Regions from separate parts of the Pigmentiphaga sp. MLSB6-MA01 genome, predicted to be linked through region 1. Evidence: predicted binding sites of a transcription regulator. Region 1 holds the regulator's gene; the other holds the start of a gene.
What was found. The regulator LexA, encoded in region 1, represses DNA repair genes until DNA is damaged. The targets are predictions, from matches to a motif close to ACTGTATNNNNATACAGT.
Positions count from the first base shown of each region.

Region 2: a site for LexA is predicted at 4,525-4,542, ahead of recA (recombinase RecA). Genes of this name have one in related genera too.

Region 1 is NZ_JBXAFV010000002.1:68,027-75,702, forward strand. Features, by position in the region: gene AC1Q6E_RS03600 (DUF47 domain-containing protein) at 1-284, opposite strand, end outside; gene AC1Q6E_RS03605 (replicative DNA helicase) at 696-2,087, opposite strand; gene rplI (50S ribosomal protein L9) at 2,445-2,900, opposite strand; gene rpsR (30S ribosomal protein S18) at 2,919-3,191, opposite strand; gene priB (primosomal replication protein N) at 3,220-3,552, opposite strand; gene rpsF (30S ribosomal protein S6) at 3,647-4,018, opposite strand; gene AC1Q6E_RS03630 (asparaginase) at 4,241-5,218, opposite strand; gene lexA (transcriptional repressor LexA) at 5,392-6,042, shown strand; gene AC1Q6E_RS03640 (hypothetical protein) at 6,064-6,924, shown strand; gene rlmB (23S rRNA (guanosine(2251)-2'-O)-methyltransferase RlmB) at 6,947-7,676, opposite strand, start outside.
Region 2 is NZ_JBXAFV010000004.1:215,040-222,715, forward strand. Features, by position in the region: gene sucC (ADP-forming succinate--CoA ligase subunit beta) at 1-594, opposite strand, end outside; gene AC1Q6E_RS08695 (M30 family zinc metallopeptidase) at 908-2,533, opposite strand; gene AC1Q6E_RS08700 (hypothetical protein) at 2,582-2,884, opposite strand; gene recX (recombination regulator RecX) at 2,944-3,420, opposite strand; gene recA (recombinase RecA) at 3,407-4,480, opposite strand; gene AC1Q6E_RS08715 (amidohydrolase family protein) at 4,605-5,597, opposite strand; gene AC1Q6E_RS08720 (TetR/AcrR family transcriptional regulator) at 5,671-6,339, opposite strand; gene AC1Q6E_RS08725 (Bug family tripartite tricarboxylate transporter substrate binding protein) at 6,441-7,493, opposite strand.

The DNA.
Region 1 (7,676 bases):
GCGTCCTCCATCAAGTCCAGGATGTCGTCCATGGTCGTGATGAGGTTGTGGATCTGGTCGCGATCCAGCGGCGTGATGAAGGTCTTGTGCAGCAGATCGACCGTGTCGTGGGTGACCTTGTCGGCCTTTTTCTCCAGCGTCTCGATGTTCTTGACCCGCTCCTCGGCCTGGCTCAGGTCGGCCATCAGGGCCGCCAGCTCCCGGCTGCCCTGGCGCGACAGGTCGGCATGCGCCTTGAACAGATCGAAAAAGCGGCCCTCTTTGGGCATCAAGCGTCCAAACATCACGTCCTCGCAGTACGTCACATGACATTTACATGACGTGTTAAAAACCGCGCGAAGTGTAGCACCCCCCTACGCCCTTCGGGCGCCCCCCAGGGGGCGATGCGGGTGGACCGGCGGAGCCGGATCCACCGCATCCTGGGGTACCAATGGGCTGGTGATGGGCGGCGATATTGACTGGCGATTTCTTGAAAATCTAGAGCTGACGCGGCTTGGCGGGGAATGGATCCATTGCCGAGGCCCCCGCAAGGTCAAAGCGGAAGGCGAAAAAAAACGCCCAACGGCGCAAAGAAAAAAAATCCCCCCGTAACCCCCCCCCCACAACAGCCGATGAGTTTCCCGGGCACCGTGGATCCGGCTCCGCCGGTCCACGAGTGCCGCCCCCTGGGGGCGGCCGAAGGGCGTACGGGGGGCCTAATAATCAGAGTCGACGAATGCGTTGCCCGAGAAATTCTGGAACTTGGTATACATGCCCTGCCAGGTCAACCTGACGGTGCCGATCGGACCGTTACGCTGCTTGCCGATGATGATTTCAGCCGTGCCCTTGTCGGGGGTGTCGGGGTTGTAGACCTCATCGCGGTACAGGAAGATGATCACGTCCGCGTCCTGCTCGATGGCGCCGGATTCCCGCAGATCGCTCATCACGGGGCGCTTGTTGGGACGTTGTTCCAGGCCGCGATTGAGCTGGGAAAGTGCGATCAGCGGGCAGTTCAGTTCCTTGGCCAGGCCTTTCATGGATCGGCTGATTTCCGACAGCTCCGACGCCCGGTTCTCGTTGCCCCCGCCGCCATTGCCCGACATCAGTTGCAGGTAGTCGATGATGATCAGCCCCAACTGGCCGCATTGCCGCGCCAGGCGGCGGGCGCGCGAACGCAGCTCCATCGGGCTGAGCGCCGGCGTCTCGTCGATGTAGAGCTGGGTGTCCTGCATTTTCTGGATGGCGTGGGTCAGCTTGGGCCAGTCCTCGTCCAGCAACTTGCCCGTACGCAGGCGCTGCTGGTCGAGGCGGCCGACCGAGCCCAGCACACGCATGGCCAACTGCGAGGCGCCCATTTCCATGGAGAATATCGCCACCGGCAGGCCCTCTTCCACCGCCACGTGCTCGCCGATGTTGACCGAGAAGGCGGTCTTGCCCATGGAGGGGCGGCCGGCTACCACGACCATGTCGCCCGGCTGCAGCCCCGAGGTCATCTTGTCCAGGTCGGAGAACCCCGTCGGCACGCCCGTTACGTCCGACGTGCTGTCGCGGTGATAAAGCTCGTCGATGCGCTCGACCACCTGGGTCAGCAGCGGTTGCAGCGACAGGAAGCCGGCGCTTCCCCGCGCGCCCTCTTCCGCGATCTTGAAGATCTTGGACTCCGCCTCGTCCAGCAGTTGCCGCGTGTCCTTGCCCTGGGGGCTGAAGGCGGCGGCCGAGATTTCGTCGGATACGGTGACCAGCCGGCGCAGCACCGCCCGGTCGCGCACGATTTCCGCGTAGCGCCGGATGTTGGCGGCCGAAGGCGTGTTCTGCGCCAGCGAGTTCAGGTAGGCCAGCCCGCCCGCCTCCTCCGCCTTGCCCGCGGTCTGGAGCGATTCGTGGGTGGTCACGACGTCGGCGGGACGCGCCAGCCCGATCAGCTTGGCCATCTGCTGCCAGATCAGCCGATGATCGTAACGATAGAAATCGTCTTCCTTGATAAGGTCCGCGACACGGTCCCAGGCAGCGTTGTCCAGCAAGAGGCCGCCCAGCACCGACTGTTCCGCCTCCACCGAGTGGGGCGGGATGCGCAGGGACTCGAGTTGGGGATCGACGGGCGAATTCATAGAGCGGGAAACCTGGTGTTCAAGCACGACCGGCGGGAATGCCGGCCCTCGACAGTTTAGCCCGGCTGGGCGGAAGAGGAATCCGTTCGCGCAGGCCTGGGCAGCCCCTGACAAAATGCCCTCATGGGGGACGTTTTTCATCTTGGGGCGGATCGGCGATGAAAAAAGCCCCACGCTTGCCGCTGTGCGGCGGCGCTGCCCCCACAGGGGGACGCTTTTCATCCTGGAGCGGCCCGGCGATGAAAAAAGAACCCTCCATTCTGTGAAGAAATGGAGGGTTCCTGTGCCGGCCCTTCTGGGAAGGAGGCGCCGGCGGTGGATGTCCGGCCGGCTCGACGACGAGCGGCCGGAAAGGCGTCAGGCCGTTTCGCCGACCACCACCACCGTGATGTTGGCCACGACGTCGGTGTGCAGGCCGACTTCCAACGGGAATTCGCCGATGGTCTTGAGCGGGCCGTTGGGCAGGCGGACCATGCCCTTCTCGACCGACTCGAAGCCCGCCTGCTTCAGCGCAGTGGCGACGTCGAAGTTGGTGACCGAACCGAACAGACGGCCGTCCACACCCGCCTTCTGGCTGACGGACACCGAGTAGCCTTCCAGGCGCTGGGCCACGGATTGCGCGGCGGCCAGCTTGTCGGCCTGGACCTTTTCGAGTTCGGCGCGGCGCGCCTCGAACTCTTTCAGCGCGGCGTCGGTGGCCCGCTTGGCCATCTTCTGGGGAATCAGGAAGTTACGGGCATAGCCGTTCTTCACGCGGACGACGTCACCCAGGTTACCGAGGTTGACGACTTTTTCGAGCAAGATGATTTGCATGATGGTCTCTCCCGGCAATCAATTGTGGTTGTCGGTGTAGGCCAAGAGCGCCAGGAAGCGGGCGCGCTTGATAGCCGTGTCGAGCTGGCGCTGGTAGTGCGCCTTGGTGCCGGTCAGGCGGGCAGGAATGATCTTGCCGTTTTCCTGGATGAAGTCACGGAGGACTTCGATGTCCTTGTAATCGATCTGGTCGACGCCGGCTGCCGTGAAGCGGCAGAACTTGCGGCGCTTGAACAGAGGATTCTGTTGACCGAACTTCTTCTTTTCCTTGCGTTTGCCGAATGCGGCCATGATGTACCTCTTGGGTATTCAATCCGTTTCACACCTGGGGCTGTCCGGTCGGCCCGCTTTCGTCGCCCTCCCGGGCGATGGCGGCCTGCTGGATATGCAGCCTCAGTCTGCTTGAACCTTTCCGGGTCGGTGCCAGGAACCCTTCGATCCGGATCGACCGGCCCAGCGCTTCGCGCTCGAGCCTGCCGGCCAGATCGCCGACGACAACTGCGTTGACGAGCATCTCGACCCGGCGGGTTCTCCCGCCTTCGATCAACTCGGATTCATGGGCAAGCGCCAGTTCCAGCACCGGAATCCCGGCCGGGGTATACCTGAGCGGCTTGCACTCGACCACCTGGGCGGTCAGATGAACCTTGTTCAACGCCGTGTCGTCCGGGGCGTCGCCAGGATCCCGTTCTTGCGGGCCTGCGATGCGGGCGGTCGGCAACGACCTGTCATGCCAGTCCAGCCGGGGCTCAGGCCTCGGCCGGGGCGGCTTCAGTGGACACCTTGCGGGCCTCCTCGCGCTCGACGATCTTCATCATCGGCGACGGGGCGGTCTCGGCCTTCTTCATCTTGACGACGAGATGGCGCAGCACGGCATCGTTATAGCGGAAAGCGTGTTCGAGTTCATCCAGCGTGGGTTGGCCGCACTCGATGTTCATGCACACGTAGTGAGCCTTGACGAGCTTCTGGATCGGGTACGCCAGTTGACGGCGGCCCCAGTCTTCCAGGCGGTGTATCGTGCCGCTCTGGCTGGTGATCAGCGACTTGTAACGGTCGACCATGGCCGGAACCTGCTCGCTCTGGTCCGGGTGAACGATGAAAACTACTTCATAGTGACGCATCGAAGCTCCTTATGGATGGTCCCGCAGGCTCCCGGATGGGTGCCCCTGTAGGCGCAAGTCCGCTCAAGCGTCTAGAGTCGGACAAGGGATCAATCTGGCGAAAAAATAGCTTTCGCCAAAAATCAAGCCTTCTATTATCGCTCGCGCAAAGGCAAAAAGCAATCGAAACCCCATGGGCGATGCCCGGCCGGCGCTCCTGGCGCAACACCAGCCCCGGGGATGTCAATACGTGTCGAACACGTCCTGGACGCCGCCCATGCCGGCCCCCAGCGCCAGCATCAGCAATACGCGCGCCTTCCAGGGCGACAGCGTGCCGGCGCCTGGCATTCCGCCCGAGGCCGCGACACAGCCGCTGCCCGTGCGGGTGGCGCGGACCACCACGACGCCGTCCCGGACCAGTTCGTCGAGCGCCTCCTGCGCATCGGCGCTGGCCGAGCCGTTGCCGGTCCCGGCCCAGACCAGGCCCTTCGCGCCCGTGGCTCCCACGGCCCGGATCAACGCCGCCGAACCGCCGGCATAACCAGCCAGCACCTCGACCGGCGCCAGTGGCGTGGAGGCCGTGAACGGCGTGGCGCGGGTATGTCCATGTCCAGGCCATCCCATCCACGCGACCCGGCCGTCCTGGACCCACCCCATGGCGCCCGCGTTGGGCGATGCAAAGGCATCGGGCCGGTTGGCGTTGGTCTTGGCCGCGTCGCGCGCGCCCAGGACCTGGTGATTCAGCACGACCAGCACGCCGCGCCCAGCGGCCTGCGGATGGGCCGCCACCGTCACCGCGTCCAGCAGGTTCAGCGGACCGTCGGGAGACAGCGCGGTCGCCGGGCGCATCGCCCCCACCAGGACCACCGGCTTGTCGGTCTTGAGCACCAGATGAAGGTAGTAGGCGGTTTCTTCGAGCGTATCCGTGCCATGGGTCACGACCACCCCATCGCACCCGCCGGCATCGAGCAGGGCCTGGACCCGCGCGGCCAGCGACTGCCAGAAGGCGGGCGTGGCGTTCTTGCTGTCGATGGCGGCGAACTGCTCGGCCTGGATCCCGGCCACCTCGTCCAGGCCTGGCACGCGGGCGCACAGCTCGTCCACGTCCAGCGCGCCGGCGGCGTAGGCCATCGTGGCCTGGGGACGGACGCCGGCTCCGGCGATGGTGCCGCCGGTGGCGACGATGCAGAGGCGCGGCAAGGACATGGCGGGCTTGGACATGAGGGCGAGAGCCCGATGATACCCGCGGCCGGATTGGCGTTCCCGCGACAATTGCGTTTTCCGCTTGCGCCGGGCGTCGATACTGTATAAAAATACAGTTACTGGATAAAACCACAGAAGCCCGATACGCGCCCCCGCCACCCGGTTGCAGGCGCCCCGCCACGGAGCCCGACATGCCCAAGCTGACCGCACGCCAACAAGAGATCCTGGATCTCATTCGCCAGGCCATCGTCAAAACCGGCTTTCCGCCCACCCGCGCCGAAATCGCCCGGGCGCTGGGCTTTCGCTCGCCCAACGCGGCCGAGGAACACCTGAAGGCGCTGGCGCGCAAGGGCGTGCTCGAGTTGTCCGCGGGCACGTCCCGCGGGATACGCCTGAAAGATCCCGTCATGGCCGAACCGCCGCTCCAGCTCACGCATCCCGCGCTGGCGCAACTGGTCCTGCCGCTGGTGGGCCGGGTCGCCGCCGGCAGCCCCATCCTGGCCACCGAGCATATCGACAAGGAAATCGGTGTCGACCAGGCATTGTTCTCGCAGCGGCCCGACTACCTGCTCAAGGTGCGCGGCAACAGCATGCGCGACGCCGGCATCCTCGACGGCGACCTGCTCGCCGTCAAGAAAGCCAACCAGGCCCGGGACGGGCAAATCATCGTGGCCCGCCTGGGCGACGACGTCACCGTCAAGGAACTGCGCTACACCGAAACCGGCCTGAGCCTGCTGCCGGCCAACCCCGACTTCCAACCCATCGAAGTCGATCGCGAGCGCGACGATTTCGCGCTCGAGGGCATCGCGGTCGGCCTGATCCGGGCCGGCCTGGTGCATTGAAGACCTAGACGGACGACCATCATGAAACACAGCACGCCCAGCTCCAGTCTTTCCAGCGGATTTCCCGCGCTCGACGCCGCCCTGCCCCTGGCCGGATGGCCCGTCGGCGCATTGACGGAAATCCTGGTCCCGCGCGTCGGGCATGGCGAATTGAACCTGCTCGGCCCACTGCTTAGCCGGCTTACCAAGGCCGGCCGCACCGTGGCCCTGCTGGTACCGCCCTACCTGTCCTACGCCCCGGCACTGATCCAGCACGACGTCGCGCTGGAGTGCGTCAAGCTCGTTCGTACCGACCATCCCCTGGATGGCCTGGAACAATTGGAAACCGCCGTCCGGGCAGGCGAATTCGCCGCGTTCGTCGCCATCCTGCCCTCCGACCAGGCCGCCGCGCAATCCGAAAGCACGGTCCGCCGGCTGTACATGGCCGCGAAGCTGTCGGCATGCCCCGCCTTCCTGTTCCACACCTGCAGCACGCCCGCCACGACCTCGGCTTCCCAGTTGCGGCTGCTGGCGGACATGAGCCAGCCCGGCCAGATCCGGCTCCAGCGCATCGCGCCCACGGTCGAAAACAGCGAAGGCGCGGTCACGCTGGATATCAGCCAGCATGCGGCACGCGCGGGATTCAAGCGAATGGCGGGGTTGGCGGTGTCGGCGTCGAATACGCGGGCCACCGAAGATGCGGGCTTGCCTGACACCGAGGCCGAGAACACCTCCACCCCGCGGCCGGCCGCGCCCCGCGTGGGGCATCATGCTCCGCACACCAAGCCGGCCCCTTCAAGTCGCAGCCCCTGGCCCTTCAAGCAGCGTCGCGGTGCCGGCAGTAGCCGTAGCGGCTATCCGGCGGCCCTGGCCTTGTTGTTTTCCCGAGGCTGGAACGCCTGAGTCTCTGCCGACGGGGTAGCGCTCAACCGCGCTGCCTTACCGTTTCATACAGGCATACGGCGGAAGCCACACTGACATTCAGGCTTTCGACCGACCCCTTCATGGGAATGCGGACCAACTGGTCGCAAGTTTCACGCGTCAGGCGACGCATGCCCTCGCCTTCCGCTCCCATGACCCAGGCAATCGACTGCCGGGCATCCACGTCGTGCATGGTTTCGGTGGCTTCGTCATCGGTGCCGACCACCCAGACGCCACGCTCTTTCAGCGTGCGCAGGGTCCGTGCCAGATTGGTCACGGTCAGGTAGGGAACGGTATCGGCGGCACCGCAGGCCACGCGTTGAACCGTCGTGTTCAGGCCCACCGCACGGTCGCGGGGTGCGATCACGGCATGCACGCCAGCTCCATCCGCGGTTCTCAGGCAGGCGCCCAGGTTGTGAGGATCCGTGACGCCGTCCAGCACCAACAGGAAGGCCGGTCCTTCTGCGTCGTCCAGCACTTCGTCGACGTCCATCGCCAATTCCAGCGACTCCGCCAGCGCGACCACACCCTGGTGGCGTTGGCCCTTGGCCAGTCCGTCCAGCCGAGTCTGCGCCACGGGGTGCACCTTGCACCCGGCGGCCTGGGCCTGTTCGATCAGCGTCAGCATGCGTCGATCGCGGCGCGCTTCCTCGACGTAGATATCCTTGATCGACGCCGACGCATGGCGCAACCGTGCCGCCACCGCATGGAATCCGACCAAAACCTGGCTTGCT
Region 2 (7,676 bases), on a different contig from region 1:
GATCTCGGCCAGGTCGGCGTCGGTTTCGACGTAGCAGGTGTACAGCTTCTGGATCTGGTCGGCCGCGTCGGCGATCGAACCTTCGGGAACGCCGATGCCGCGAGCCAGTTGCGAGGCCTCTTCGGTGGTCAGGCCCTTGGCGGGATCGACGAACACCTTCAGGATCTTCTCGGGGGTGGCGTGGGCGACCTCTTCGATCTCCATGCCGCCTTCGCTCGAGGCCATCACGCAGACGCGCTGCGAGCTGCGGTCGGTCACGATGCCGACATACAGTTCCTTCTTGATGTCGGCGCCTTCCTCGACCAGCAGGCGGCGGACCTTCTGGCCTTCCGGACCGGTCTGGTGCGTGACCAGCTGCATGCCCAGGATCTGGCCGGCCAGCGTGCGCACTTCCTCGATGGAACGGCCCAGCTTGACGCCGCCGCCCTTGCCGCGGCCGCCCGCATGGATCTGGGCCTTGACGACCCACACCGGGCCGCCCAGTTGTTCAGCGGCCTTGACGGCCTCGTCCACCGAGAACACGGGGATGCCGCGCGGAACGGTGACGCCAAATTTCTTCAGAAGCTCTTTGCCCTGATACTCGTGGATTTTCATGCGGAGCCTTCGCTGTCGGGTAGACGTTGAATGTTCGGTTGGAAAAGACCAGCGCCATGACGGGTCATGCGCCTGGATACGGATGGGGATAGCCCAGGCGTAGCCGCGGCCGGGCAAACAAAAGCCCACGGACCTGTGCTCTGGACGAGCAAAGTCGCGGGCTGTCGCATAGCGAGGCGATTGGCGGTTACGGGCATGCGCTAAGGTGCCGATTGCATCGGGGGCGCCGGCGGGTTCCGGGCGTGGCCGGGAGGCAATGGGCAGGCGATAAAACGGCGAGAGTATAGCACCCCTGCCCCCCGGGGCCCCCGGCCTACTGGACCACGACGGTCAGGGCCGAGCCCGCCGGCACCGCGACGGTTTCCGAATACGACGCGCCCGACGGCCGGCGCACCAGGGGAAAATGGCCCGAGGCCTTGAGCGTGGAGGGCGAGCTGGACGGCAGGTTGCGCAGCGAAGCGTAGTCGGGGCCGTTGATCGCGGGCAGGTCGTAGCCGTCCTGCGTCCGGCGGGGATAGCCGAACCCGGCCGGCGACGACGCGGGCAGCAGGGCAAGCGCCGCGCCCCAGTCGCGCAAGGCGGCGCGCGCGCCCGCGCCGCCCGCCTGCTTGACCGCCTGGTCGAGCAGCGTGAACGAATCGGTGGACGAGGTGCGCCGCAGCAGGTCGCGATAGAAACCGGTGCCGTATTGCCTCAGCAGATAGCCCCCGTAGTTGGCGGCGATGGGATACGAAAAACAGCTGGATGACACGCTGGCGTCCCAGCCCCGGATGTAGTCGCAGTTCTGGCTTTGATGGAGCCAGTTGCCGTAGTCCCCGTCCCGCAGCGGGTTGAAGCCCGGCACCACCCGGCCCGACGCCAGGTCTTCCATCATCAAGGCCGTGGTCTCCTCCAGCCAGACCGCGAAGCGGTTGTCCGGACTCACGCCGGTGCGCGCGGCGCGCTGGTAGAAATTGACCATATGGGTCATCTCGTGCGCCAGCGTCGTATAGCCCGTGTTCCGGCCGGCCTGGCCGCCCAGGTACATGGTCTCGGTGTCCAGGAACAACACCACCGCCTCGTTGCTGAGCGCCTCGTAACTCTTCAGGAAGGCATTGGCGCTGAAGAAATAGCCGATCACGCCCCAGGGCTTGCCATCGGGCGTGATGTTGGACAGCACGATGTGCAGGTCCTGGTCGGCACCGATATACCCGCTGCCGACGGTGGCGCCCCAGGGCGCGCCCGCGAGGTCGGTCACGATGGGATAGACGGAATCCTGGTTCGACGAGAACCGGCTCCGCAGGCTGTCGAGCAGGGCCTCGCTCACTTTCGCGCCGGAGCGCTCGCCATCCTGCACCCAGATGTTCAGCCAGCGCCCGTCGGAGGCCGCCCAGCGCCGGGCCAGCGTGGCCTGGAACCGCATGCCGCCGCTGTCCTGCCATTCCCGCGTGTCGCCCTCGACGGCGGCGCGCACCACGGCGGCGGGCCCCTGCCGCGCCGAGGACTGGGGCTGGGACGCGCGGTCGACCGGCGGCTGGTAGTCGCGGATGTGCGCGGGAATCTGGTTGACGCCCGGCAAGTGGTCCGGATCGGCAGGGGCTTCCACTTTCGACGCGGTGGCAGGCCGGTCCGCGACGGATGCGCTGATCGAGGCCATGCCGGCATCGCGGTCGGACACATTGGTGAAGACCAGGGTGACCGTGCGGCCGCCGACGCCGTTGAGGGCGATCGGTACCGAGGTGCCCGAGTTCGAACCGCTATTGTCGTAGCGCCAGATGCCCACGCCGCTGCCGCGGTAGGTCTGGGCGTCGGAGGCGCCGCATTGCGCGCCGCTGCACGCCACGGACAACGCGCCCGACCCGGATACCGCATCGCCCCCGCCGCCTCCGCAGGAGGCCAGCAGTGTCGCCAACGAGATCCCGGCCAGCGCCCGGATGGTAAACACGGTGTTGCGATTCATCTTGCCCCCGCCGAAGAAGCTTCCGCGCAACATACCATGGCAGGTGGGCTAGCGGATGGATTGCACCTGCAACTGGGCCGGCATCCCGCCGCCGGCTTCGCCGGCGGAACGGGTCACCGTGCCGGTGACCGTGACGGTGCGGGCTTGCAGATCCTGCATCTGCTGCCGGCTCAGGCCCCGCAGGTCCCACTGCCGGTCGCCCGACTCCAGCACGGCGACGATGAAGGGTTCATTGCCCTTGAGCACGAGGCGCCCCTCCAGCGTGACCACTTCGCCCGCCTGGGGGGCGGGCTGGGCGCAGGCCCACAGGCTGGACACACTCAGGCACAGGGCCAGCAACAATGCGCGCATAGCGGCCTCGCGGCGAAAGCGGATGCTGCAAGTGTACGGGGATTCAGCGTGAACAGGCCCTAGTCCAGCTCGTCGAGGTCCACGCCCCGCAGCACCTGCCTGATGGTGGCCTGGCCAAAGCCCCGGGACATCAGGAAACGCACCTGCTTCGCACGCTGGCCGGCATCGGCGGGCAGCGTGCCGAAACGCTTGCGCCATACCTCTCGGGCCCGCGCCAGCTCGGTGGCGTCGAGCGTGTCCCGCAACTCGGCGATCTGGGCGTCGGCCACGCCATGTTGGCGCAGTTCATGCATGATGCGCATGGTGCCCTGCTTGGCGGCCAGCCGGTGCACCACGCTCTGGGCGTAGCGCTCGGTGGACAGCCAGCCTTCCTTCTCCAGGCTGTCGAGCACGGCGCGAACCTCGTCCTCTTCCCCGAAACGGGCAAGCTTGCGGCCCAGTTCCAGGCGGCTGTGTTCGCGCCGGGACAGGTAGCCCACCGCCCGGGCCTTCAGCGAAGGCCCCGAGGCGGGCTTGCCGTCCTCAGTCGCCTTCAAGCTCGGTCACTTTGCCAGCGCCGGCGACCCGGGCAACAACCCCCAGGTTGTCGCGCACGCGGTTTTCGATCTCGATGGCCATTTCAACGCGCTCTTTCAGGAACTCGCGGGCATTGTCCTTGCCCTGGCCGATGCGTTCGCCGTTATAGCTGAACCAGGACCCGGACTTCTCGACGATGCCCGCCTGCACGCCCAGGTCCAGGATCTCGCCTTCGCGCGAGATGCCGGCACCGTACATGATGTCGAACTCGGCGCTCTTGAACGGCGGCGACACCTTGTTCTTGACCACCTTGACGCGGGTTTCGTTGCCGATGACCTCGTCGCCCTTCTTGATGGAGCCGGTGCGGCGGATGTCGAGGCGGACCGAGGCGTAGAACTTCAGCGCGTTGCCGCCGGTGGTGGTTTCCGGGTTGCCGAACATGACGCCGATCTTCATCCGGATCTGGTTGATGAAGATGACCATGCAGTTGGTGCGCTTGATCGAGGCGGTCAGCTTGCGCAGCGCCTGGCTCATCAGGCGGGCCTGCAGGCCGGGCAGGGAGTCGCCCATCTCGCCTTCGATTTCGGCCTTGGGCACCAGCGCCGCGACCGAGTCGATGACGATCAGGTCGACCGCGCCCGAACGCACCAGCGCGTCGGTGATCTCCAGCGCCTGCTCGCCGGTGTCGGGCTGCGAGATCAGGAGATCGGTCAGGTTCACGCCCAGCTTGGCGGCGTATTGCACGTCCAGCGCGTGTTCGGCGTCGATGAAGGCGCAGGCGCCGCCGATTTTCTGCATTTCGGCGATGACCTGCAGCGTGAGCGTGGTCTTGCCGGACGATTCCGGACCGTAGATCTCGACGACCCGGCCGCGCGGCAGGCCGCCGACGCCCAGGGCGATGTCCAGGCCCAGCGAACCGGTGGAGACGACCTGGATGTCGTGCTCGACCTCGTTGTCGCCATAGCGCATGACCGAGCCCTTGCCGAACTGCTTTTCGATCTGGGACAGCGCGGCGGCCAGGGCCTTGGCCTTTTCGTTCTGGGCAGCGGCAGCGGCCTTGGAAGCTTTGGTGTCGTCCATTCTGGGATCCTTGGGTTGATGGGCGAATTATTGCACTGCTCGATACTGTATAAAAAAACAGTATGAGACTGCAAGCGCCACGTGCAATAAACAACGCCGCCCGCGGGCCGCCCTTGCCTTTTCCTCAGTTCCCGCCCCCGGAATCGAGCAGCCGGACGGCATTGCCCCCCGCGACCGCCGCCTGCTGCGCCGGCTCCAGCGCCGACAGTCCGCCGACCGGGTCGGCGTCGCCGAACGGGTAATCCCCGCCCAGGACGAGGCGGTCCGCCCCCACGCAGCGCACCAGCAGCGCCAGGGTATGTGGATCGTACACGCAGCTATCGTAGTGGAAATCGCGCAGGTAATGGCTGGGCAGCTTGCTCAGGTTGCGCATGGTGTCCGGCCGGTACGTCGCGTTGCGGTCCAGCCGCCCCATGTAGTAGGGCATGTACCCGCCTCCGTGGGCCATGACGATCCGCAGGCCCGGGTGCCGCTCCATGACGCCTTCGTAGATCAGCGAGGACATGACCTTGACCTCTTCGATGGACTGGCCGATGGAATTCCAGAGCGCATGGTTCTGGAACCACGGGTCGCGCACCCCGTCGGGGTGGATGAAGGCGACCAGCGCCAGGTCTTCGATGGCGCCCCACATTTCCCCGTAGCGGGCCTCGCCCAGGTAGCTGCCCCGGTGGTTGCTGGGCAGGTTGGCCACGCGCAGCCCCATCGCCACCGCGCGCTCCATCTCGCGCAGGGCCAGCGCCATGTCGCCCAGGGGCAGCACGAACGTTCCCACGAACCGGTCCGGGAACCTGCGCACCCAGTCGGCCGCCATGTCGTTGACCAGCCTTGCCTGCCGGGCTTCCTCGGCGGGCTCGGCCCAGGCCCGGGACGCCACGACGTCGGCCGACGAAATCACATGGCGATCGATGCCGCGCGCCGCCATGTCGTCGACCTGCCGGTGCGGATCCAGCATGCCCAGGAAGCGTGGATTGTCGGCCGACAGCGGCCGCTGCCCGAAGCAGCTGGACACGCTGTGCGGCTGCGCCAGCTCGAAGACCTCGCGATGGATGAAGTGCGCATGGAAGTCGATGCAGCACGGGCACAGCGCGCGCCAGCCCGGCGCTCCCTCTTTCAACATGGATGGTCCCCCCGGATGGATGAAAGCCGATGGACCGGGCCGGCGGCGTGCCGGCGGCGCCGCGGCGCTCCCGTCAGGGCCGGGGCTTGAGTCCGTTCAGCACGACGTCGACGAAGAACTCGGCGAAGGCATCGAGGGTCCGGTCGTTGACCTTGCGGCCGCGCATGGCCTCCTGCAGCGGCCTGCCCGTCACGAAGAAGGAACAGGCCCCGACCACCAGCATGTGGAAGAACGCGGGATCGACCGCCCGCAGTTCGCCGCTGCGTTCGCCGTCCGCCATGAATTTCTCGGCCAGATAGCGGCCGCGCTGGGCCAGGTCGTTGAGGATCGCCCGGGCCGCCTCGTCGTCGGCATTGAAGATCCGGGCCACCATCACCTCGTGGTAATAGGGGCTGTCGACGTTGGCCTGCAGGACCGACCGGACGCGCTGCTTGAGCTTCTGGTCCGCCGTGCCGGCATCGGACAGGTACCGCAGGCTCAGCGCGGTGCGCTCGCCCGTGGACTTGGAGATGAGCTCGGCCAGCAGGCCGTTCTTGGACCCGAAGTAATAGCGCACCAGCGCGGGATCGACGCCGGCGACCTTGGCAATGTTGACCGTGCTCAACTCGGAGACGGGATGGGTCTTCAGGAAGTCCGCGGCCAGTTCGAGGATGCGGTTGCGGCCGACGGCGGACTCCGCGCCCGAGGGCCGCCCCTTGCCGCGCTTGCGCTCCCCGCCGGACTCCGAATTTTCCTTTGCCATGCGCGCCATGCCCGCCACCCGGTTCGATCCGGCGGGCATTATCGCACGCCCCCCTTCCAGCTCCGCCCCTGCGCGGCCGGCGTCTTCCTCCGGCGCAACGGCTATTCCGCACGGATGCCCGCCGTGTCGGCGATGCGGGTGGTCTGCGCGATTTCGCTCTGCAGGCGCCGGGTAAGGTCCGCGGGCGAGCCGGCAATGATCAGGCCATAGTTCAAATCGTACGAACGCTTGACGTCGGGCATCGCCAGCACGGCGCTCATGGCACGCGTCAGGCGCTCCTGGATCGCCTTCGGCATGCCCGCGGGCCCGAGCAGCGAAGACCAGGTGCCTACGGTGCGGAAACCGGGCAACGTCTCGGTGATCGCCGGCGTGTCGGGCAGGAACGGCAGGCGCCTGGCATCGAGCGCGGCCAGCACCTTGAGCTTGCCCGCCTTCGCGAAAGGCGCCACCGAGGCCAGCGTGGAGAACCCCATGGCCACGCGGCCGCCCAGGATCTCGGTATTCATGGGGCTGATGCCCTTGAAGGGCACGTGCAGGATGTCCGTGCCGGACTCCATCTTGAACAGCTCGGCGTTGAACTGCATGACCGAACCGATGCCCGCGCTGCCGTAGGCCAGCTTGCCCGGCCGCTGCTTCGCGTAGTGGATCAGCTCGGCCACCGAATTGACCGGCAGGTCGCCCGGCACGAACAGCACCTGGGGCGTCTCGTGCATCAGGCTGATCGGCGTGAAATCCTTCAGGATGTCGAAACGCACGTTGGCCGACAGGAACTTCGCCGTGACGGTCACGCTGGACGGCGCGAACAGCAATGTGTAGCCATCCGGCGGCGCGTGCATCACGCGCTCCGCTCCCAGGATGCCTCCGGCGCCGGGCACGTTCTCGATGACGACCGGCTGCCCCAGTTGCTCGCCCAGCTTCGGCGCCACGATGCGCAGGAACAGATCGGCGCCGCCCGGCGCGAACGGAGAAATGATGGTGACAGGCTTGTCCGGGAACTCGCCGGCAAGCGCGGCGTGCGCGCCCGCCAGCGCCAGCAGGACGCCGGACAGGAACCGGCGCGCGAGGCGCCCCGGCGGCCTCCGCCAGCGTCGCCCGCCCTGGTCCGCCGCGGCAGGCGGATGCTTCGCCGGCACGGCGTCGTTCATTGCATGCATGGATGTCTCCCGGTCGTTGTTGGCATAATTTATTTCCTTTTTTAGGAAATAACAACAGGAATTTCCATGCCTCGCGGATACCGGCAAAGGACGGCCAATCTTCTCGTTTCAACATTGCATAAGGCTCTTGACAATGCCCTCGATGACGACAAGAATCTCGCAATAAATTCCTTTATTAGGAAT